Regions from separate parts of the Streptomyces sp. SID5469 genome, predicted to be linked through region 2. Evidence: riboswitches for the same ligand, from Rfam matches in the RefSeq annotation. Region 2 holds a riboswitch; each other region holds the start of a gene.
The links. A riboswitch is a leader RNA that binds a small molecule or an ion and turns the genes downstream of it on or off. The one in region 2 is predicted to bind cyclic di-AMP.

Region 1: linked by a shared signal. The riboswitch ahead of GTY58_RS18455 (transglycosylase family protein) and the one ahead of GTY58_RS25410 (transglycosylase SLT domain-containing protein) in region 2 are both predicted to bind cyclic di-AMP.
Region 3: linked by a shared signal. The riboswitch ahead of GTY58_RS36845 (C40 family peptidase) and the one ahead of GTY58_RS25410 (transglycosylase SLT domain-containing protein) in region 2 are both predicted to bind cyclic di-AMP.

Annotation. Positions count from the first base shown of each region.
Region 1 is NZ_WWIN01000001.1:4,370,052-4,377,676, forward strand. Features, by position in the region: gene GTY58_RS18435 (Ppx/GppA phosphatase family protein) at 1-919, opposite strand, end outside; gene GTY58_RS18440 (DUF501 domain-containing protein) at 1,054-1,578, opposite strand; gene GTY58_RS18445 (septum formation initiator family protein) at 1,607-2,083, opposite strand; gene eno (phosphopyruvate hydratase) at 2,200-3,492, opposite strand; gene GTY58_RS18455 (transglycosylase family protein) at 3,828-4,511, opposite strand; cyclic di-AMP (ydaO/yuaA leader) riboswitch at 4,516-4,695, opposite strand; gene GTY58_RS18460 (transglycosylase family protein) at 4,872-5,831, opposite strand; gene GTY58_RS18465 (cytochrome P450) at 6,356-7,612, shown strand.
Region 2 is NZ_WWIN01000001.1:5,910,046-5,917,670, reverse strand. Features, by position in the region: gene GTY58_RS25430 (sigma-E factor regulatory protein RseB domain-containing protein) at 1-634, opposite strand, end outside; gene GTY58_RS25425 (CHRD domain-containing protein) at 910-1,938, opposite strand; gene GTY58_RS25420 (polyprenyl synthetase family protein) at 2,091-3,101, opposite strand; gene GTY58_RS25415 (CocE/NonD family hydrolase) at 3,393-5,447, shown strand; cyclic di-AMP (ydaO/yuaA leader) riboswitch at 5,788-5,953, shown strand; gene GTY58_RS25410 (transglycosylase SLT domain-containing protein) at 5,957-6,433, shown strand; gene GTY58_RS25405 (Cof-type HAD-IIB family hydrolase) at 6,451-7,263, opposite strand; partial or broken gene GTY58_RS40885 (phosphotyrosine protein phosphatase) at 7,416-7,505, opposite strand; gene GTY58_RS25400 (FAD-dependent oxidoreductase) at 7,563-7,625, opposite strand, start outside.
Region 3 is NZ_WWIN01000001.1:8,455,262-8,462,886, reverse strand. Features, by position in the region: gene GTY58_RS36855 (ATP-dependent Clp protease proteolytic subunit) at 1-407, shown strand, start outside; gene GTY58_RS36850 (hypothetical protein) at 415-723, shown strand; cyclic di-AMP (ydaO/yuaA leader) riboswitch at 1,059-1,255, shown strand; gene GTY58_RS36845 (C40 family peptidase) at 1,259-1,732, shown strand; gene GTY58_RS36840 (DUF6328 family protein) at 1,814-2,335, shown strand; partial or broken gene GTY58_RS41090 (LysR family transcriptional regulator) at 2,447-2,554, shown strand; gene GTY58_RS36835 (ATP-binding protein) at 2,594-3,052, opposite strand; partial or broken gene GTY58_RS36830 (helix-turn-helix transcriptional regulator) at 3,300-4,161, shown strand; partial or broken gene GTY58_RS36825 (DUF397 domain-containing protein) at 4,171-4,396, shown strand; gene GTY58_RS36820 (8-amino-7-oxononanoate synthase) at 4,418-5,575, opposite strand; gene bioB (biotin synthase BioB) at 5,736-6,902, shown strand; gene GTY58_RS36810 (adenosylmethionine--8-amino-7-oxononanoate transaminase) at 6,895-7,625, shown strand, end outside.

The DNA of each region.
Region 1 (7,625 bases), 1.5 Mb from region 2:
CGTCGAGGATGTCGTGCTCGCTGACCACGACCTCCCGCGCCCCGATCCGCTCCATGATCGAGAGCAGTACGAGGGCGCCCGCGCCGATGACGTCGACGCGGCCCGGGTGCATGGAGGGGACGGCCGCGCGTTCGGCGTGGGTGGAGGCCAGCAGCCACTCGGTGATCTCGCGGACGCGGTCGTACGGGATCCGGGAGTGGTGGATGGCGACCGAGTCGTACTCCGGGAGGTTCTGCGCGATCGCCGAGATCGTGGTGACGGAGCCGGCCAGGCCGACCAGCGTGTGCGCCTCGTGCAGCGGCACGGTCTGCTCCACCAGGTCCAGCGCCGCGTCGATGTCGGCCCGGATCGCCTCGATCCGGTCGGGCGACGGCGGGTCGACTACCTGGCCGTCGTGCACCAGGTGACGTTCGGTCATACGGACGCAGCCGATGTCGACGGAGCGTGCGGCGCGCACATGGTCGTCGCCGACCACGAACTCCGTCGAGCCGCCGCCGATGTCCACGACGAGGAAGGGCTTGGCGAGGTCGTCGCGGCCGGTCAGCTCCTTGGTCGCGCCGGTGAAGGAGAACTCGGCCTCCTGGTCGCCGGTGATGACCTCGGGCTCGACACCCAGGATGTCGATGACCCCGCGCACGAACTCGTCGCGGTTCTCGGCGTCGCGGGAGGCGGAGGTGGCGACGAAGCGGATCTTCTCCGCGCCGTGCTCCTTGATGATCGCGGCGTACTCCCGGCAGGCCGCGAAGGTCCGCTCCAGGGCCTCGGGCGCGAGCCGCCCGGTCCGGTCGACGCCCTGGCCGAGCCGGACGATGGTCATCCGCCGGTCGAGGTCGACGAGTTCCCCGGTCTCCGGGTGGGCGTCGGCGACGAGGAGCCGGATGGAGTTCGTACCGCAGTCGATGGCGGCGACGCGGGTCATGGCAGTTCCTTGAGGTCGAGGGGTGAGTTCTCGGCTCCGGTCGGCGGCGATCGGCCCGTCCGGCGTTCAAGGACGGGCCGTTCAGGCCGAAGCGGGGGCCTGGGGGCGCGGCCCCCGGGGACGGGAACGGACGGTCACTCGTCGGCGGCCGGCACCACGCAGGCCCCCTTGCGCCACCACTCCGGCAGCATCGCGATCGCCTCGTCGCCCAGCGGGTTCACACCCGGGCCCGCGGCCAGGGAGTGGGCCACCAGCACATGCAGGCACTTCACCCGGTCCGGCATGCCGCCCGCGCTCGGGAAGCCCTCCAGGACCTCGATGGAGTCGCGGCGGGCGATGTAGTCCTCGTGCGCCGCGCGGTAGGCCGCGGCCAGCTCGGGGTCGGTCGCCAGCCGGTCCGTCATCTCCTTCATGACGCCGTTGGCCTCGAGGGTGCCGATCGCGGACGCGGCCCGCGGGCACGTCAGGTAGTACGTCGTCGGGAACGGCGTGCCGTCGGGCAGCCGCGGCGCCGTCTCGACGACGTCCGGCTGTCCGCACGGGCACCGGTGCGCGATGGCGCGCAGTCCGCGCGGCGGGCGCCCGAGCTGCTGCTTGAAGGCCTCGACGTCCGCGTCGGTCGGCTCGGTGCGCGGAGTGGTCGGCGGGGGCGTTTCCATGCCTGTACGTAAGTCTCTTTCTCGTTCTTCACTGGTCGGAGGCGTCGGACTTGTCGACCCCGTCCCAGACGTTGGCGTACCAGGGGCGGTCGGCCGCACCCTGCGTCGTCCGCGCCGGCTTGGCCGCGGCCGGGTCGATCACGATGTAGCCGGTCTCGCCCGGCATCACATAGTGCAGCCGCTGCCGGATCTGCTGCTCGGCGTAGGCGTCGTCCTGCCAGCGGGCCTTGAGGTCACGCAGCTGTTCGACGCGCTGCCGGGCCCGCTCCTGCTGCCGCTGGAGATCGGCGACCTCGGCGCGCTGGGACACGTACTGCCTTATCGGGTACGCGAGGGCCACGATCAGCGAGCACAGCACCAGCGCGAGCAGCGCGGCCCGGCTGGTCAGCCGGGAGCGGCGGGCCTGCCGCTTGGTCTGGGAGCGGTAGACGCGGGCCGCCGTCTGCTCGCCGAGCAGCCGCAGCCTGGTCGCGGTGGAGAACCGGTCCCGGTCCTTCACGGCCATCTCCCGCCTCCCCTTCACACGCGCGTACGTCCCCGCACACGGTACGGGACCGAGTACGGGGACGTACGTACGACGCTGCCCAAGGGCCTTGGCGGATCAGCCCTCGCTGTGCCTGATCAGTTCGCCGAGCGGAACCGGGGGAACGCCGAGCGGCCGGCGTACTCGGCGGCGTCGTCGAGGATCTCCTCGATGCGCAGCAGCTGGTTGTACTTGGCGACACGGTCCGAGCGGGCCGGGGCGCCGGTCTTGATCTGACCGCAGTTCACGGCGACGGCGAGGTCGGCGATGGTGACGTCCTCGGTCTCGCCGGAGCGGTGGGACATCATGCACTTGAAGCCGTTGCGCTGGGCCAGCTCGACGGCGTCCAGGGTCTCGGTCAGCGAACCGATCTGGTTGACCTTGACGAGCAGGGCGTTGGCGGAGCCCTCCTCGATGCCGCGGGCCAGGCGCTCCGGGTTGGTGACGAAGAGGTCGTCGCCGACGATCTGGACCTTGTCGCCCAGCTTGTCGGTGATGACCTTCCAGCCGGCCCAGTCGTCCTCGTACAGCGGGTCCTCGATGGAGACGAGCGGGTACGCGGAGACGAGCTCCTCGTAGTACTCGGTCATCTCGGCGGCCGAGCGGGACTTGCCCTCGAACTCGTACTTGCCGTCCTTGTAGAACTCGGACGCGGCGACGTCGAGCGCGAGCGCGATCTGCTCGCCCGGGATGTAACCGGCCTGCTTGATGGCCTCGATGATGAGGTCGAGCGCGGCGCGGTTCGACTCCAGGTTCGGGGCGAAGCCGCCCTCGTCGCCGAGGCCGGTGGACAGGCCCTTGGTCTTCAGCACCTTCTTGAGGGTGTGGTAGACCTCGGCGCCCCAGCGCAGGGCCTCGGAGAAGGACTCCGCGCCGATCGGGGCGATCATGAACTCCTGGATGTCCACGTTGGAGTCGGCGTGCGAGCCGCCGTTCAGGATGTTCATCATCGGAACGGGCAGCAGGTGCGCGTTCGGGCCGCCCAGGTAGCGGAAGAGCGGGAGGTCGCTGGCCTCGGAGGCGGCGTGCGCGACGGCGAGGGAGACGCCGAGGATGGCGTTGGCGCCGAGCGAGCCCTTGTTGTCGGTGGCGTCCAGGTCGAACATCGCCTGGTCGATCAGGCGCTGCTCGGTGGCGTCGTAGCCGACGAGCTCCGGGCCGATCTGCTCGATGACGGCGAGGACGGCCTTCTCGACACCCTTGCCCTGGTAACGGTTGGGGTCACCGTCGCGGAGCTCGATGGCCTCGAAGGCACCGGTGGAGGCGCCGGACGGGACGGCGGCACGACCCGTGCTGCCGTCGTCGAGGCCGACCTCGACCTCGACCGTGGGGTTGCCTCGGGAGTCCAGGATTTCCCGGGCTACGACGACGTCGATGGACGGCACGAGCATCTCCTTCTGGGATGTGACGCGAGTTACGCCGGGCCGGAGGCCCGGTTGGGCGCAGACCTGTGGAGGCCCCGCGGGATGAGCCTAACCGGCTCTGAGGGATCGGCCAGCCGGTCGACCACCTCATGGACAGAACCGAGAGTAAATTGTTTCCGAACGGAACAAAAGAGCCCCGGTATATCCGGTGCGACCGGGACAAGAAAAAGCCCCGCCCCGGTGCGTACGGGGGAAGACGCACCGGAGCGGGGGGCCCGTGGGGACGGGGGCGGCCCCTCACGAGGCCTCCACCATGGAGGTCACGTATGGGAGCGCGCTGTGGTTCAGGTACGAGCCTGTTGTCAGCTCAGGTGGAGCTGCTGGCCCGGGTAGATGAAGTCGGCGTCGTCGACGATGTCCTTGTTCAGCTTGAACAGCTTCTGCCAGCCGCCCGCGACGTGCTTCTTCTCGGCGATGGAGCTGAGGGTGTCGCCCTTGACGACCTTGTACTCGCCGTCGCCCTTCTTGACCTTCTTGCCGGTCGGGGTCTCGACGGTCTTGGCGGCCGGCCGCTCGTCCGAACGGGAGGCGCGCTGCTCGGTCGACTGGGTGGTGCTGCTCTTCGGGGTGCTCTGCTGCGGGGTGCTCGGGGCCGGCGAGCCGGCGTTGTTCGCGGCGCCCGAAAGTCCGGTGCCGCAGGTCGGCCAGGCGCCCTTGCCCTGGGCGGCGAGGACCTTCTCGCCGACCGAGATCTGCTCGGACTTGGAGGCCTGGTCGGCGGTGGAGGCGTAGGCCGTGCCGCCGTACGCGGCCCAGGTGGAGGCCGAGAACTGAAGGCCGCCGTAGTAGCCGTTTCCGGTGTTGATGGACCAGTTGCCGCCGGCCTCGCACTGGGCGACGGCGTCCCACTCGGAGGCGGTGGCGGCGGAGGCGTTGCCGGCCGCCATGAGCGGGGCGGCGACGGCGGCACCGGTGACACCGGCGATGGCGATCGCACGAGTGGCCTTGGACGGGCGGCGGTGCTTGCCCTTGCTGGAAAGCAGCATGAAGTGATCCCCTCACCGACGCCTACGAGGTGAGCTGTCGGGTTCGGGCCGGTTGAGTTGCCCGGCCGCGCGCCTTCCTCTGCCGATTCCGGCGCGCGACTTCACCCCTAGCCGGACCAGCCTCAAGTGCTGGGCCCGGCGCCTACCTTGGGTCCCCCGCTCCTGCCTGCGGCGCTTACGCGACGACTGTTCCCGTACGGCCGCTGGCAGGATTCGGCGTTGCGACCGTCGGGGCCCGCTGTGGCGAGCGATCACGACCGTAAGCAGTCGATCGCCGGAATTTCAAAGACGATCAGGGCTTCTGAGACTCATCTCTCACTCTCACCAAACCGGGACATTAGCGGTGAAAGACGGTCCGAACTACCGCTGCTTTTCGCCCGGTTCGGCAGCAAGTGCAAGGCTCTGACCGGGGACGATGACGTCCGGGTCGGCGCCGACGGTCTTCTCGTTCTCGGTGTACAGCGCGGACCATCCGCCCCTGAGCCCAAGGGAGTCGGCGATGGCCGACAGGCTGTCTCCGGGGCGCACGACGTACGCGTCGTCGGCCGCGTCGGGAGCCGCCTCGCGGGAGCCGTCGGAGCCGCGGGAGGCATGCCGGCCGGTGGAGTCGTCGGCGCGGCCGTCGGCGGCACTCTCGTCGGCCGTGTCGCCGCGGTGCCGGCCGGAGCTGGTGGACTCCGCCTCGGAGGGGGTCGAAGCGTCGCCGTTCTGCCCTGACTTGTCCGAGTCGTCACTCTTCGCCGCATCCGCGGACGAGCTGTCGGAAGTCGAAGAGCCGGACGGCGTGGCGTCGGCCTTGGCGGAGCCCTTGGAATCCTTGGCCGCGGACGAGGAGCCGGACGAAGAGGACGAGTCGGACAGGCCGGAGCTGATGCCGGAACCGGAGTCGGAGTCGGCCGTGGATCCGCTGCCGAGGAGGCCCGTGTCGACGTCGGCCGAACCGGAGTCCTGGCTGAGGCCGACAGCGATGCCGCAGGTGGACCAGGGGGAGCTGCCCTTGGCGGCGAGGACCTTCTCGGCGACGGCTATCTGCTGGGAGCGGCTGGCCTGGTCGGCACTGGGGGCGTAGTCGAGACCGCCGTACTTCTCCCAGTTCCCCTGGGACAACTGGAGCCCGCCGTAGTACCCGTTGCCGGTGTCGGCGCTCCAGGAGCCTCCGCTCTCGCACTCCGCGACCTGGTCCCACGTCGTACCGCTGGCCGCGCTGGCGCCGGTGGCGCCGAGCAACGGGATCGCGATGGCCGAGCCGGTCACGCCGGCCGCGACGAGGAGGGCCGGAGCCTGACGGGGGCGTCGGTGTCGACCGTTCCCGGAGAGCATGCGGTTGCCTTTCGCGTGACAGCAGTGAGCTGCGCGACGGTTGTGGCCAAGCGCCGCGCTTGATGCGTGAACGTATCCGTACTCGAACGCTTGTCACAAGTTAATGCCGCGCAGATCACGTGAAGATCACAGAGTTGAACGAATGTCAGTTCTCTCGCGACAGCTCTCTGTGTTAGTGCATGCGGGTACCTCACCGCCCAGCTGGGGTGAACTCCACCGGAAGCGTGCGCAATCCATGCATGACGCGCTTTCGGTGCAGCCCAAATCGACCGAATCCACCGCGAGTTGCAGTTCCTGGAGAGGGGCGAGCGGCGTCTGCCCACAGTCGGGCGGCGGGTACACCGAGGCAGCAGTGACGCCGTGCCCGTAGCCGAGGTGCTGGTTGTCACGTCGGGAGAGTCGGCACGGTGGCGGGGTCGGCACGGCGGCGGGGTCGGCACGGCGGCGGGGTCGGCACGGTGGCGGGGTCGGCCGCCGGTACGCGCCGACTCCAGCGAGAACGCGGCTCCCGGTACCGTCACCCCGTGAACGCCCCACATAGCGAACCCGAACTCTTCACCTGGGAGTTCGCCACCGACCCCTACCCTGCCTACGCGTGGCTCCGCGAGCATGCGCCCGTGCACCGCACCACACTTCCCAGCGGTGTCGAGGCGTGGCTGGTGACTCGGTACGCGGACGCCAAGCAGGCGCTGGCCGACGCGCGGCTCTCCAAAAATCCCGTGCACCATTCCGAAGACGCCCCCGGAAAGAGCAAGACGGGTATCCCCGGCGAGCGCAGCGCCAACCTCATGACCCATCTGCTCAACATCGACCCGCCGGACCACACGCGCCTCCGTCGGCTCGTCTCCAAAGCGTTCACACCCCGCCGAGTGGCCGAATTCGCGCCCCGGGTCCAAGAGCTGACCGACCACCTCATCGACCAGTTCGCGCAGACCGGAAGCGCCGACCTCATCCATGAGTTCGCGTTCCCCCTCCCCATCTACGCCATCTGCGACCTGCTCGGCGTCCCCCGCGAGGACCAGGACGACTTCCGGGACTGGGCGGGGATGATGATCCGGCACGGGGGAGGGCCGAGGGGCGGTGTCGCGCGGTCCGTGAAGAAGATGCGCGGCTATCTCGCCGAGCTGATCCACCGCAAACGGGAGGCGCTGCCGGCCGACCCCGGCCCCGGCGAGGACCTCATCTCCGGTCTCATCCGCGCCTCCGACCACGGCGAGCACCTCACCGAGAACGAAGCCGCGGCCATGTGTTTCGTACTGCTGTTCGCCGGTTTTGAAACGACCATCAACCTCATCGGCAACGGCACATACGCGCTGCTGCGCAACCCACAGCAGCGGGCGCGACTGCAGCAGTCGATCGAGCGGGGCGAACAGGACCTGCTCGACACCGGTATCGAAGAGCTCCTCCGCTACGACGGCCCCGTCGAACTGGCTACTTGGCGCTACGCGACCGAGCCCCTGGACATGGGCGGACAGCGCATCGCTTCCGGTGATCCCGTGCTCGTGGTCCTCGCCGCCGCCGACCGTGATCCCGCGCGTTTCGACGAGCCGGACACGCTCGACCTCTCCCGCAGCGACAACCAGCACCTCGGCTACGGACATGGCATCCACTACTGCATCGGCGCGCCGCTCGCCCGCCTCGAAGGCCGCACGGCGCTGGCCACCCTGCTGCGCCGGCTGCCCGATCTCCGCCTTGCCGCCGATCCCGCGGACCTGCGCTGGCGAGGCGGCCTGATCATGCGCGGGCTGCGCAACCTCCCCGTGGAGTTCACGGCCACCTGACACATGTGGCTCA
Region 2 (7,625 bases):
CCGCCACGGACGTCGTGTCGTCGACCGCCTTCAGCGCCTCGTCGGCCATCTCCTTCGGCGTGGCCGGCACGTCGTCAGGCCGGGCCTTGTCCGACTTCTCGCCGCTCGCCGCGTCCTTCGCGTGGTACGCCTCGTTCGACGCGCTGTCGTACGCCCAGACGTCGGCGCCGTTGCGGATGATGCTGTACTCGGCGGCCTTGTCCAGGAGCGAGAGCTTCTGCTTGTCCTCGCCGTCGGCCGCGACGCGCAGCGTGTGCGTGCCGGAGGCCAGCTCCATCAGCTTGGCCGAGGGGTCGGCGGACGAGCCGTCCCCGCCGGAGCCCTGGGCCGCGCCGGACAGGAAGCCGCTCTCCAGCCCGCCCAGGTCCGGCAGGCCCAGGTCGGTGCTGATCTTCACCGTGCCGGACAGCTGCTGGACGTCCGACTTGGCGATCTTCTCGATGAGTTGCTGTGCGGTGATCTTCGGCAGGTCCGGGTCGCCGGAGTCGGCGAGCGCCGGGACGAGCCCGATGGTCGCCGCCGCCAACCCCACCACCGTGACCGGGACGACGTACCGCGTGGCCTTGCGTCGGCCGGCGCGCACGTCCTCGGCCTCGTCGGCCCTGGTGCTGTCGTCGGATTCGTACGGTGCCATGTGTGCCTTACCTCCGTCGTCGGCGGCGGCCTACCGTCCTGCACTTCCCCCGAGCTCGGACTTCGCTCGCGCGGGGAGGTGCCCCCACCCTCTGGCCGCCATTCTCACCCGAATTGCTGTGAAGTGGTGACTTCCATATGACCAAATCGGCCGCGAAGAAGCGTCAGACCCCGGGCTCAACTCCGTGTACTGCTGGGGTATGACATGACAGGGGTGACGCCTCCCCCGACCCGTAGGGGTCGTGCGGGGCAGGCGCCACCCGGGTGACCTCCTGGTCAGCGCTGCACGAACACGTAGTCGGCCTGGTACGGCACGCCCACGACCGTGCCCGGCGAGCAGGAGCCGGCCGGGGCTACCCCGCCCACGGTGTTCAGACGCAGGATCTCGGCCGTGTGGGCCAGCAGCCCCCGGTGCTTGCCGGACCGGGTGGCCTTGAGGTCGAGCTCCGGGATGTTCTTGTCGCCGTTGGCCGTCTTGCTGATGAGCGTGCCGGTGACGGCGCTGCGGTCGGGGGCGACCCACTGTGGAGTACCGGAGTTGGGCTTCACGAACGAGTGCGCGATGTCGCCGCCGAGCCGCGCGGCGACGTCCCGCTGGGCGAACGCGTAGCCGCCGCCCTCGGCGGGCTTGCACTCGTAGATCTGCTTGCCCTTGACCACCGATGCCTGGAAGTTGTTCAGGGCGTGCCGGAAGTCGAAGGCGGTGGTGACCTTGTGGAGCTGGCCGCGGACGGCTCCGCCCGGGAACTGCGCGGTGTGCAGATTGGCGTAGAACGCCCCCGGGTCGGTCTTCAACTGCGAGAGCAGCGCGGCGTCCTTGACCTTGACGGACCCGACGACGCTGTGGTGCCGGACGCCCTTCTCCAGGAGCTCGCTGAAGTCGATCTTGACGCCGCCGTTGGTCCCCTTGGCGCCCTGGTGGATGTGGAGCAGGGTCGGCTTTCCGGTGCCGCGCCAGGTCACGGCGACGGACACGGTGTCCCCCTTGACCCTGATGAACTCCAGGGCCGCGCCGTCCTTGTCGCCGACGGCGGGACCGCCGGCGACCGGGACCTCGTTGGCCCCTCGGAGACTGGCGGCGAGGATGGCGCCCCCACTGCCGCCGCTGCCGCCGACGGCACCGCCCTGCGTGACGATGCTCTGGCCCCCGTGCCCGGTGTGGGCCGTGCCGTGGCCCGCCCCGCCGTTCCCGCCGGCGGCGACCGCCGGGATGACGGCGGCGGCCACTCCGGCCGCGGCGGCCACCGCGACACCGGTGATGATCAGGTTCTTGCGGCGCTTCGCGAACGTAGCGTCAGTACCCATGATCGGAAAACTCCCCGTTTACCGACTGACACCCCCTGTGTCAGCTTCTGTGCGGGAGTACGGAATGAATCTCAGCCTGGACTCATTCTAAGGATGTGACCTGCATCACAACACGGACGACCTGCCGGTATCGGGCAGAAACCAACCCGGCCTCACCCGGCCCGGTGCACCACCGCGTCGCACAGCTCGATCAGCGCGGCCTTCGCGTTGCACTCCGCCAGCGGCGCCAGGGCGGCCCGCGCGTCCTCCACGTACCGCACGGTGTCCTTGCGGGCCTGCTCCAGCGCGGGGTGCGCCCGCAGCCGGGTCAGCGCCTCCGCGTGCCGCGCGTCGTCCGTCAGGTCGGAGTCCAGCAGCTCGCACAGGGCGATGTCCTCGGCCAGCCCGAGCCGGGCCACCCGCTCCCGCAGCCGCAGCACCGGCAGCGTCGGAATGCCTTCGCGCAGATCCGTGCCGGGCGTCTTCCCGGACTCGTGCGAGTCGGAGGCGATGTCGAGCACGTCGTCGGCGAGCTGGAAGGCCACGCCCAGCCGCTCCCCGTACTGCGTGAGCACGTCCACGACCGTCTCGTCGGCCCCGGACATCATCGCCCCGAACCGGCACGCCACCGCCACCAGCGCCCCGGTCTTGCCGCTCAGCACCTCCAGGTAGTGCTCCACGGGGTCGCGGCCGTCCATCGGCCCAGCGGTCTCCAGGATCTGCCCGGTCACCAGCCGCTCGAACGCCTCCGCCTGGACGCGCACCGCCTCCGGGCCGAGGTCGGCGAGGATGTGCGAGGCGCGGGCGAAGAGGAAGTCGCCGGTGAGGACCGCGACCGAGTTGCCCCAGCGGGCGTTCGCGCTGGGGACCCCGCGTCGCACGTCCGCCTCGTCCATGACGTCGTCGTGGTACAGCGTGGCGAGGTGGGTCAGTTCCACCACCACGGCCGAGGGCACGAGCCCCGGCGCGTACGGATCACCGAACCGCGCGGCGAGCATCACGAGCAGCGGCCTGAACCGCTTCCCGCCCGCGCGCACGAGATGCTGCGCGGCCTCCGTGATGAACGGGACCTCGCTCTTGGTGGCTTCGAGCAAACCCTCCTCGACAGCCGCCAACCCGGCCTGGACATCGGCTTCGAGAGCCTGGTCCCGCACGCTCAGCCCGAACGGCCCGACGACGGTCACGAGGGGTCTCCTGTCTGCTGACGTCTACTGACGATCACACGGTCGGTCTCAAGGTCGGTCACTAGCTCGATGACGTCGCCCGTCGAACACTCGCGCTTGTCGAGCTGTTTGTCGATCTGTCGCTGCCATCACTCAAGTCAGCGTATCCGGTCACGTTTCGATCACCACGAGCGCCCACGGTTCCAGGCCGGGCGGTATCGGATCACGACCGGTATGTTCTTGATCAGGTGATAACAAGGTATATGTAGCGATACAAACGGGAGTGGATACAGTGTCCCGTAGGTCACCCCGATGAGCGCGCGCATCCGGACGTCCTTTCCCTACGAGACCACCCACGACGACCTCCTCGTCCCGCTCCAGGACGGAACACGGCTGTACGCGCGCGTGTGGCGCCCGCTGACCGGCGAGCCGGTCCCCGCCCTGCTGGAGTACCTCCCGTACCGCCTCACGGACGAGACCGCCGCCCGCGACTGGCAGCGCCACCCCTGGTACGCGGGTCACGGCTACGCCTCCGTCCGGGTGGACATCCGCGGGCACGGCAACTCGGAGGGCATGCCGGGCGACACCCACGCGGAGGCGGAGGCGGCCGACGGGGTGGAGGTGATCGAGTGGCTGGCGGCCCAGCCCTGGTGCAGCGGGCGGGTCGGCATGTTCGGCATCTCCTGGGGCGGCTTCGACGCCCTGCGGATCGCGGCCCGCGCGCCCGAGCCGCTCAAGGCGGTCGTCACGGTCTGCTCGCCGGACGACCGCTACGACCACGACGTCCACTACCGGGGAGGCTCCGTCCTCGCGGTCGGCATGCACGCCTGGGCGGCGACGATGCTCGCGTTCGCCTCCCGCCCCCCGGACCCGGCGCACGTGGGCGCGGTGATGTGGCGGGACATGTGGACCGAACGCCTGGAGTCGGTGACCCCCTTCATCCACACCTGGCTGGAGCACCAGACGCGGGACGGCTACTGGCGCCCCGGCGGCGTCCGCGAGGACTACGGCGCGATCAGGGCCGCCGTCCTCGCCGTCGGCGGCTGGCACGACCCGTACCGCGACACGGTGCTGCGGCTGGTCGAGTGCCTTCCGCCCGATCGTGTGCGGGGGCTGATCGGCCCGTGGTCGCACCAGTACCCGGACCGCGGCCTGCCGCCCGGCCCGGCGATCGGCTTCCTCCAGGAGACGCTGCGCTGGTGGGACCACTGGCTCAAGGACACGGACACGGACACGGACACGGACACAGGCACAGGCACGAACGGAGTGATGGCCGAGCCGCTGCTCCGCTCGTACATCGGCGACTCGCATCCTCCGGCGACGGTGTACGACGTCCTGCCGGGCCGCTGGGTGGGGGACGCCGCGTGGCCGTCGCCCGCCGTGACCCCGGTGTCGTACGGGCTCCAGGGCGCGCCCGTGCTCGTCCGGTCGCCGATGCACACGGGGGTGGACGCCGGCCGCTTGCTGCCCGTGGGGAACGACGCCGACCTGCCGCCCGACCAGCGCGACGAGGACGCGAAGTCGGCGTGCTTCGAGTTCGAAGTGGCGGCGGAGACCTGGGTGCTGGGGCGGCCGAGGGTGCGGCTGCGGCTGACCTCGTGGGCACCCCGGGGGCAGGTGATCGCGCGGCTGTGCGAGGTGTTCCCCGACGGCTCGTCGACCCTCCTCACCCGGGGCGTCCTGAACCTGTCGGCACGCCACGGCCGTGACCGCGCCACGGCATGGCAGCCGGGCGCGACGGAGGACGTGACCTTCGAGCTGAACGGCATCGGACACGCCTTCCCGCCCGGCCACCGCATCCGCCTCGCGGTCTCCTCCGCGTACTGGCCGTGGATCTGGCCGCAGCCGGGCTCGGAGGCCGGCTTCACACTGGACCCGGCGGGCAGTGCGCTCCAACTGCCGGTGCGGGCAAGGGAGTCGGACCCGGCCATTCGCTTCGAGGAGCCGGAGCAGGCCGAGCCGCTCGGTGTCGTCAGCCCGGTCACTCTCGACGAACCCCGGCCGGAGCGGCTGGTCGTACGCGATGTGGCGGCCGGCCGGTGGCGCCTGGAGGACGACCCGCGTTTCGAGGACGACCCGCGTCACGGCGGTACCCGGGTGTACCCCGACGGGCTGGAGCTCACCGAGGACGCCCGGGAGACCTACACGGTCGACGCGTCCGACCCCCTGTCGGCCCGCACCCGCTCGGACTGGTCGATCCGGCTGCACCGCCCGGACCTGGCGTGGGACGCGAGCGTGCGGACGCGGTCCGAAGTCACCTGCGACGCGGCGGACTTCATCACCTCGGACGAGGTGATCTGCAAGGACGGTGACGAGGTGGTGTTCCACCGGACGTGGCGGAAGAGGATTCCCCGGACAGCGGGATAGCCGGAACTGTCCGAAATGGCATGAAGTATCCGCGCTTAGCGCGCGGTGGGCGCTCCAGGAAAACCGTGCCCGAGTTGCCCGTATTGGGTGGTAGCTCCGTAAAATTCCATCCACGCACGTGAATTGGGTCACGCGGGCGTGGATCGCCACCCCACATCCGGAACGTCAACTTCCCCTTTGCGAAAGGCAAGTTGACCCCTGTCTCCCTAATGCATCAAATGATCCTTTTGCCTGGCATCAAGGTCAAATACACCGTGCTGTGATTTCGCCACTTGTTCCCGACATGTGCTCTCGCATACGTTCCGGACCCGGGCGGATCGCCAAATCCTGCCGCCGCCCGATCAATCCACCACTCACTCACGCACGGCAGGAGCGGGGAAACCAGGTAAGTCGCCGTCCGGTCACCACGCCGGAGCGGCTCGGGGTGAAGCCGCGTCCTCGGACGCGGCCGGGCATCTCCAGCCCGAACCCGACAGCTCACCTCGCAGGCGCCGGAGAGGAAATTCGACATGCCCGCGTTCGCCATGCCCGCCCGATTCGCCCGCACCCTCGCCGTCGCGGGAACGGGTGTCGCCGTCCTCGCCCTGCCGCTCCTGGGGGCGACCGGCGCGTCCGCCGCCACCCCCGCCACCACCGCGGCCGCTCCGTCCTCCGCCGTGACGTACACCAACAACCTCGACGGCTGGATCCGTGAGTCCCTGGACATCATGGCAAAGCACAACATTCCGGGCACGTACAACGGCATCTACCGCAACGTCATCCGCGAGTCGTCCGGCAACCCGCTCGCCATCAACAACTGGGACTCCAACGCCGCGAAGGGCACCCCGTCCAAGGGTCTCCTCCAGGTCATCGACCCGACGTTCGCCGCGTACCACGTGCCCGGCACCGCGTTCGACCCCTACAACCCGGTGGCGAACATCACGGCGGCGTGCAACTACGCCGCCGCGAGGTACGGCTCGATCGACAACGTCTTCGGGGCGTACTGAGCCGACCTTCCGGCCGCTTACCGGCCGGGGAACAACCGCTCGAGGACGACGGCGATGCCGTCGTCCTCGTTCGACGTGGTGATCTCGTCGGCGACGGCCTTGAGCTCGGGATGGGCGTTGGCCATGGCGACGCCGTGGGCCGCCCAGTCGAACATGGGGATGTCGTTGGGCATGTCGCCGAAGGCGATGGTCCGCGCCGGGGTGAGGCCCAGGTGATCGGCGGCGAGGGCGAGCCCGGTCGCCTTGGTGATGCCGCATGGCTGGAGTTCGACGGTGCCGGGTCCCGACATGGTGACCGTGGCGAGCGAACCGACGGCTCCGCGGGCCTCGGACGCCAACTCGTCGTCGGAGAGCAGGGGATGGCGCAGCAGGACCTTGCTGATGGGCTCGGTCCACAGGTCGTCCCGCCGCGGCACCCGTACGGCCGGAAGCGTCGGGTGCGGCATGAGATAGCCCGGCTCGATCAGCGTCAGCCCGTCCACGCCGTCCTGGTCGACGGCCGCGTACACCTCTCCGACCTCGGCCTCGATCTTGCCGAGCGCGGTCTCGGCCAGCTCACGGTCCAGGGTCACCGACCACAGCAGACGGTTCGCGCCGGCGTCGTACAGCTGCGCGCCCTGTCCGCACACCGCGAGCCCCCTGGTGCCGAGGGCGTCGAGCAGTGGTCGCACCCTGGGGGCCGGCCGTCCCGTCACCACGAGGTGCTGGGCGCCGGCCCCGGCCGCCCTCGCCAGCGCGGCGAGGGACCGGTCGGAGAACGTGTCGTCGCGGCGCAGCAGCGTTCCGTCCAGGTCAGTGGCGATGAGTGAATATGCGGTGGGAGCGGCCATGATCGAGAGGATACGGATCGAACGCCCCATCGGCCCGGCGGGAACCGGACGACGTCCGGTATCTCGTGCGCAACGACGCCCGTCACAGGGGCCGTTGATCGCGGGGGCGTTCGGCCGCGGGGGCCGTTGACCGTCCGGCGGGGTCGGTGGGACAGCTCGGCCGGCAGACCGCCCACCCGCCGTTCGCTCTCGTCGCGGACCGGGCGTACGGCGTCGACGCCCTGACCCGCCGGGTCGTCGAGCGTCCGGCCGAGGAAGGGGCGCGATTCCCGGCGCGCCCCTTCGGTGCGGCCGCCGCCTCAGCCGTGCGCCCCCGCCAGGTGCTTCGCCAGGCGCGGGGACGCGAACTCGGTACCGCACAC
Region 3 (7,625 bases), 2.5 Mb from region 2:
TCAGCGCGATGACCGCGGTCTACGACACGATGCAGTTCGTCAGCTGCGACGTGGAGACCATCTGCCTGGGGCAGGCGGCATCGGCCGCCGCCGTGCTGCTGGCCGGTGGCACACCGGGCAAGCGGCTCGCGCTGCCCGGCGCACGCGTGCTGATCCACCAGCCGTCGCTGCCCGCGCCGGTCCAGGGCCAGGCGAGCGATCTGGTCATCCAGGCCGCGGAATTGGCGCGTACCCGCGAGCAGTTGGAGGAACTGCTCGTACGGCACACCGGGCAGAGCCCCGAGCGCGTCGCCGCCGACATCGAGCGGGACAAGATCCTGGACGCGCCGGCGGCCGTGGCGTACGGCCTGGTCGACCGGGTCGTCCCGAGCCGCAAGTCGTCCGCCGCCGCGCCCGGCGCGAGGTGAGCCGCCGATGCTGCCGCCCGAACTGCCTCCGCTGCCCGCACTGACCCGCGCCGAGGCCGAGCTGATCGACCGTTACCTCGACGTGGTCGACCTCCTCGGCCGTATCAACCCCGCGCGCCCGGGAGACACCTACCGCGGACTGCGCGCCGCCCAGGCACTGGTGGGCAAGGCGACCGCGCTGCGCGACGCGCTGACGCTGATGCACCAGCGCGGCGAGAGCGAGCTGCACGCCCCGACCCTCGCGCAGGCCCTGCGCGTCCTCGACGGCGAGCGGCGCGCGGCCCGGGTCACCGTGCCGCCGCGATCCGACAGTTGACGCACCCACACCCGGGCCGGCGCCCACCGCGCGCCACGAGCGTCCGGCCCGGGTTCCAAACGAACCAAATGGCGTACCCCCGATCAGCGTAGAAGCCCCAATTTTTCAGGCCCGTACAAGTTGCGCAACGCGCGTAAGCCAAAAGCGGAATAGAGCATTCCAGTGCAGGTCCGGGCCTCCTCGGTGCTCCCAACACCGTTCGAAAACAAGGGGTGTCCACCCGAACGGGTGAGTGGTGAGTAACAACACAAACTCCCCGTTCCGTTGGGATTTTCGGACACCTGTGGGTGAAGATCCCTTCCTGACGGCAAGCCCCCGCCACAGCGGCGGGGCGGTCCGGGCGGACGCCGAGTCCTGCCGCCGCCCGGATGACTGGTCGACAGGAGTGGATCGGCAGGAGTGGAGGACCCAGCAAGGCGGGCCTCCGGAGAGATCCGGAAGGTCCTTGGGGTGAAGCCGCAGTACGCGGCCGGGCTACTTCGCCAGTCCGAATCCGACAGGTCATCCTTCACAGGCGGCTGACGAAGGGTTGCGCATGTCTGCGCTCAATCGTGTCCCCTCGCTGCTGACCAGGGCCGGTACGGCCTCAGCTCTCACCCTTGCTGCCGTGGGCGGCAGCATCGCGGTCCCGGGCGTCGCCTCCGACGCCGCGGCCGCGACACCAGCGACGAAGGCACTCCAGATCGCGGCGTCCAAGAAGGGCTCCCCCTACAAGTGGGGCGCCGCGGGGCCGCGCCGCTTCGACTGCTCCGGGCTCACGCTCTACGCGTTCAAGAAGGCGGGCAAGAGCCTGCCCCGTACGGCTGCGGCGCAGTACAACAAGACCCACCATGTCTCCGCGTCCCACCGCAAGGCAGGGGACCTGGTGTTCTTCCACTCGGGCCGGAGCGTGTACCACGTCGGCATCTACGCCGGGAAGGGAAAGATCTGGCACTCCCCGAAGACCGGGGAAGTGGTGAAGCTCCAGAAGATCTGGACGAAGAGCGTGTGGTACGGCCGGGTCAGCTGACCCACCCGTCGGGGTGACGGCGCGGCCGCGCCGTCACCCCGACGGGGCGTGACACGGGCCGAAACGGTTACTCGTTCACCCATGGCCGACCGACCTGCCCGAGCGTTGCGCGACGAGACATCCCTGGAACGCGCCGACCGCAACTTCGCGGAGCTGCTCCAGGAACTGCGGGTCACCCAGACGGGCGTCCAGATCCTGTTCGCCTTCCTGCTGACCCTGGCCTTCACCCCCCGCTTCCCGGCCCTCGACACGGTGCAGCGCGCCACGTACGTCACCACGCTGCTGCTCTCCATGCTGGCCGCGGCGCTGTTCACGGCGCCCGCCGCGGTGCACCGGGGGCTGTTCCAGCAGAACGCCAAGCCCACCATCGTGCGGCTCTCCTCCCGCCTGGCCTCGATCGGCCTCGGAGTGCTGATGCTGGCCTTCACCGGGTCGGTGCTGCTCGTGGTGGACGTGGCCCTGGGCCGGGGTGCCGGCATCGCCGCCGGCGCGGGGACGCTGGCCGTGTGCGTGGCCCTGTGGGTCGTACTGCCGCTGATGGCGCAGCGTTCGGCTCTCGCGCGGCCGGCCGGCCCGGAAGCAGAACCACGCCGAGAACCCTGAGAACGGCGCCGGTGACGGCCACGACGGCCCGGGCTGCACGCGGCGCCGTGCGCGGCGACCGCAGCGTCCGTACGCCGTGACAGACGTCCACACGCGGCACGGCGACCATGCCTGCGCCCCGACCCGCCCCGACCCGTGGCGCTGACGGCGGTCGCCGGGGCCGGCTCGATCACCCGGACGGCCGAACACCTCGGCCGCACCGCGCCCGCGCTCTCCCGGTGGCCGGTTCAAGCAGCCGTGCGGCACAGTTCAGCGCGGTCAGGGTTCTTGCTGCCCCCCTGCCGTCACCGGCTGCGCGGACACCGCCCACGGGAGTTCGATCAGTACCGTCTTGCCGCCCTCCCGGGTGGGCCGGACCCGCATCCTGCCGCCGCACTCGGCGGTCAGCCAGCGGATGATGACCATTCCGCGGCCGTTGTCCTGCTGGACGGCCGCGGGCAGTCGTTTCGGGAAGCGTGGATGGCTGTCGGTGACACCGATGTGCAGGTGTTCGTCGCGGTCGAGCGCGATGTCAACCGTGAACGTGGGTGACTGCCCGAAGGTGTGCTGGACCGCGTTGGTGGCGAGCTCGGACACGATCAGGCGCACGGTGTCCGCGACTTCCGCGTCGCCCGGCAGGCCCCATTCGGCCAGCACACTCGCGACGTATTTTCGGGCGGCGGAGACCGAGGCGGGATCGCTCGGCAGAGTGACGGATGCTTCCTGGTGATCTGCCATGGCGACGTCGTCCCTTTCCCACGGGACCGGGGCCCGACACGGAGCGGAGGGTTCGAGTACGGTCCCGGACTGGTGCTTCGCGCCAGACTGCCATCACCAGGGCGGCCTCGGTGCCGATCCACCAAGATATGCATATATCTGTCGCCCGAAGCGGTGAACTCTCCGACGACCGACCGTATTTGGGTGGGCATTCGGCCCATCCTCTACCGTCGCCGCGAGCCCGCTTCCCGGGCGAAAGGAGTCGGCCATGCAGTACGGACCAGCAGTGCGCCGCCGCAAACTCGGCGCCGAATTACGCTCCCTACGCGCCCGGGCGGGCCTCACCAGTGGCCAGGCGGCCGGTCTCGTCGGCTGGCACCAGTCCAAGGTGAGCCGGATCGAGACGGGCTCCAGCGGGGTGAAACCGCCCGACGTACGGCTGCTTTTGGACGTATACGGCGTCGAGGATCCCGAACTGCGCGAGCTGCTGCTGGTGTTGGCGGGCTCCGACGACGGCGGCGTCCGGCAGAACTGGTGGCATGCCTATCGCGGGGTGCTGCCGCCGACGTACCGCGACTTCATCAGTCTGGAGTCGCAGGCCAGCGCGATGCGCACGCTGGAGACCTCGGTGGTGCCGGGCCTGCTCCAGACGCCCGAGTACGCCCGGGCGGTGACCCGGGCCGCGGTCGGCAGCGCGGAGGACGCCAAGCTGGACACTCTGGTGGAGGTGCGGCTGGCCCGGCAGGACGTCCTGCGTTCGAACCCGCCGCTGGAACTGACCGCGGTCCTCGACGAGGCGGTGCTGCGCCGGGAGGTCGGCGGCCCGGAGGTCATGACGCAGCAGCTGGAACGGCTGCTGGAGGCGGCCAAGCTGCCTCAAGTGCGGCTTCAGGTACTGCCGTTCGCCGCGGGGGCCCACATCGGAATCACCGGGCCTTTCGTTATCTTCTCCTTTCCGAGCAGATCTGATCTGGATGTGGTTGTTCTCGACCACCTGACGAGTAGCCTCTATCTCGAGCGGAAAGAAGACCTCCAGGCCTACAGCGAGGCCTTCGACACCCTTCGGTTCCACGCCCTTTCACCCAAGGACACGTTGGATTACATGCGCCGCATTAGGTGACGGCTCGTAAGGAGGCACCATGACTGCACTGCCTCGGTGCGTATCCTCAAGTACCTCTCTGCCAGGTGTGCGGTGGCTGCGCAGCAGCCGCAGCACGGGGAATGAACAACTGCGTCGAGACGGCCCGGCCGGGCCCCGGCCCCTGGGCCGGCCTGGTCGCCGTCCGCGACTCGAAGAACGTGAGCGGCCCCGCCCTGCTGTTCGCCCCCGAGGCCTGGGAGGGATTCGTCGCCGGACTGGACTGACAGCCGACCGCTCGTCCCGCACTAGGTGCGATGCACGGCCGTTACGCCGACGTATGGCCGCGTCTCGCCGATCACCCGCACGGCACGGTCGATCTGACCGTCGGTGAGGTCCGCGCGAGCGGTCAGCCTCAGCCGGGAGATGCCGTCGGGCACGGACGGTGGGCGGAAACAGCCGACGGCGAGACCCGCCGCCCGGCAGTCCGCCGCCCACCGCACCGCCTGCTCGGGGGAGGGCGCCCGCACGGAGACGACGGCGGCGTCCGGCCGTACCGCTTCGTGGCCCTCCGCCGTCAGCCGGGTGTGCAGTTCCTTCGCCACCGTACGGGCCCGTGCGGCACGCTCCGGTTCGCGGCGCAGCAGCCGCAGCGCCGCGAGGGCCGCGCCCGCCGCCGCCGGGGCCAGCCCGGTGTCGAAGATGAACGTACGGGCCGCGTTGATCAGGTGGTCGATCACCCGGGCCGGACCGAGCACGGCGCCGCCCTGGCTGCCGAGCGACTTGGACAGCGTGACCGTCACGACCACGTCCGGCGCGCCCGCGAGCCCCGCCGCCCAGGGGGCGCCCCGGCCGCCGTCGCCGAGGACGCCGAGCCCGTGCGCGTCGTCGATCACCAGCCCCGCACCGTACTGCCGGCAGGCTTCGGCGAGGTCCGCCAACGGGGCCGCGTCGCCGTCCACCGAGAAGACCGTGTCCGAGACGGCGACGGCCTGGCCCTCGTGCGTCCCCAGCGCCTTGCGCACGGCGTCCGGATCGGCGTGCGCGACGACCTGGGTGGTGCCCCGCGCCAGCCGGCAGCCGTCGATGAGCCAGGCGTGGTTGCCCGCGTCGGAGACGATCAGGGAGCCGTGCGGGGCGAGCGCGGTGACCGCGGCGAGATTGGCCGCGTACCCGGAGGAGAAGACCAGGGCCGCCTCGAAGCCGCAGAAGTCGGCCAGCTCGCGTTCGAGTTCGCCGTGCAGTTCCGTGGTGCCGGTGACGAGGCGGGAGCCGGTGGCGCCGCCGCCCCACGTCCTGGCCGCCTCGGCCGCGCCCTCGGTGATCTCGGGATGGCGGGCGAGGCCGAGGTAGTCGTTGCTCGCGAGATCGAGGAGGGGCGAGTCGGCGGGGCGCGGGCGCAGGGTGCGTACGAGACCGGCCCGGCGGCGCGTGTGCGCCTGCTCGTCGATCCAGCCGAACGCCATGTGTCCTCCGGACCGTAGTGACGGGTGTTTTGTAGGCAGTGCACAGACCCTAGCGGGACCGTCGGCCGCCCAGGATGTGGCAATACCCACACGTTGAACCGTCTCTGTTGTGCAAACTCTCCTTGGCCCGGGCCCGTCGCATAGGACAGGATCGGCTCTCATGGACCTGCTGAACACGCTGGTGGAAAAGGGGCTTCGGCGCGAGCTGCCGAGCCGAGCCGAGGCGCTCGCCGTCCTTGCCACCTCCGACGACGACGTGCTCGATGTGGTGGCCGCGGCCGGCAAGGTGCGCAGGCACTGGTTCGGCCGACGGGTGAAACTCAACTATCTCGTCAACCTCAAGTCGGGCCTGTGCCCCGAGGACTGCTCCTACTGCTCCCAGCGGCTCGGCTCCAAGGCCGAGATCCTGAAGTACACCTGGCTCAAGCCGGACGAGGCCTCGCAGGCCGCGGCGGCCGGGCTGGCCGGCGGCGCCAAGCGGGTCTGCCTGGTGGCCAGCGGCCGCGGCCCGACGGACCGGGACGTGGACCGGGTCTCCGACACCATCAAGGCGATCAAGGACCAGAACGAGGGCGTCGAGGTGTGCGCCTGCCTCGGTCTGCTCTCCGACGGCCAGGCCGACCGGCTGCGCGAGGCGGGCGCGGACGCCTACAACCACAACCTCAACACGTCCGAGGGGACGTACGGGGACATCACGACCACCCACACGTACGCCGACCGGGTGGAGACCGTACAGAAGGCGCACGCGGCGGGCCTGTCGGCCTGCTCGGGGCTGATCGCCGGCATGGGCGAGACGGACGAGGACCTGGTCGACGTGGTCTACTCGCTGCGCGAGCTGGACCCGGACTCCGTTCCGGTCAACTTCCTGATCCCGTTCGAGGGCACCCCGCTCGCCAAGGAGTGGAACCTGACGCCTCAGCGGTGTCTGCGCATCCTCGCGATGGTCCGGTTCGTCTGCCCGGACGTCGAGGTCCGCATCGCGGGCGGCCGCGAGGTCCACCTCCGTACGATGCAGCCGCTCGCGCTGCACCTCGCCAACTCGATCTTCCTCGGCGACTACCTCACCAGCGAGGGCCAGGCGGGCAAGGCGGACCTGGAGATGATCGCGGACGCCGGGTTCGAGGTGGAGGGGGCCGACCAGGTGACGCTGCCGGAGCACCGGGCGCCGGCCGGCGGCTGCGGGTCTGAGCAGAGCGCGGGGTGCGGGTCGCACGAGGGCGGCGGAGCCTGCGGTTCCGCTCCCGCGCCGCGGACCGACGAGGCCCGTACGGACCTGGTCGCCGTACGCCGCCGGGGTGCCGGAACGGACCTCGCGCCCAATGCCTGACCTGTCCCTGGCCGAGCTGCTCGACCTCGATCGGCGGCACGTCTGGCACCCGTACGGGCCGATGCCCGGCCGTCAGGAACCGCTCGTCGTCGAGGCGGCGAGCGGGGTGCGGCTGCGCATGGCCGACGGAACGGGCGAACTGATCGACGGCATGTCGTCGTGGTGGTCGGCGATCCACGGCTACAACCACCCCGTGCTCAACGAAGCGGCGCGCGAGCAGCTGTCGCGGATGAGCCATGTCATGTTCGGCGGGCTCACCCACGAGCCCGCCGTGCGCCTCGCGAAGCGTCTTGTCGACATCTCGCCCGAGGGTCTGGAGCACGTCTTCCTCGCCGACTCCGGCTCGGTCTCGGTCGAGGTCGCGGTCAAGATGTGCCTCCAGTACTGGCGGTCGCTCGGCCGTCCCGGCAAGCAGCGGCTGCTGACCTGGCGCGGCGGCTACCACGGCGACACCTGGCAGCCGATGTCCGTGTGCGACCCCCAGGGCGGGATGCACGAGCTGTGGCAGGGCGTGCTCCAGCGCCAGGTGTTCGCCGACGCGCCGCCGGTCGCCTACGAGGAGTCGTACGCGGATCAGCTGCGCGAACTGATCGAGCGGCACGCCGACGAACTGGCCGCGGTGATCGTGGAGCCGGTGGTGCAGGGCGCGGGCGGGATGCGGTTCCACTCCCCCGCCTATCTGCGGGTGCTGCGCGAGGCGTGCGACGCGCACGACGTGCTGCT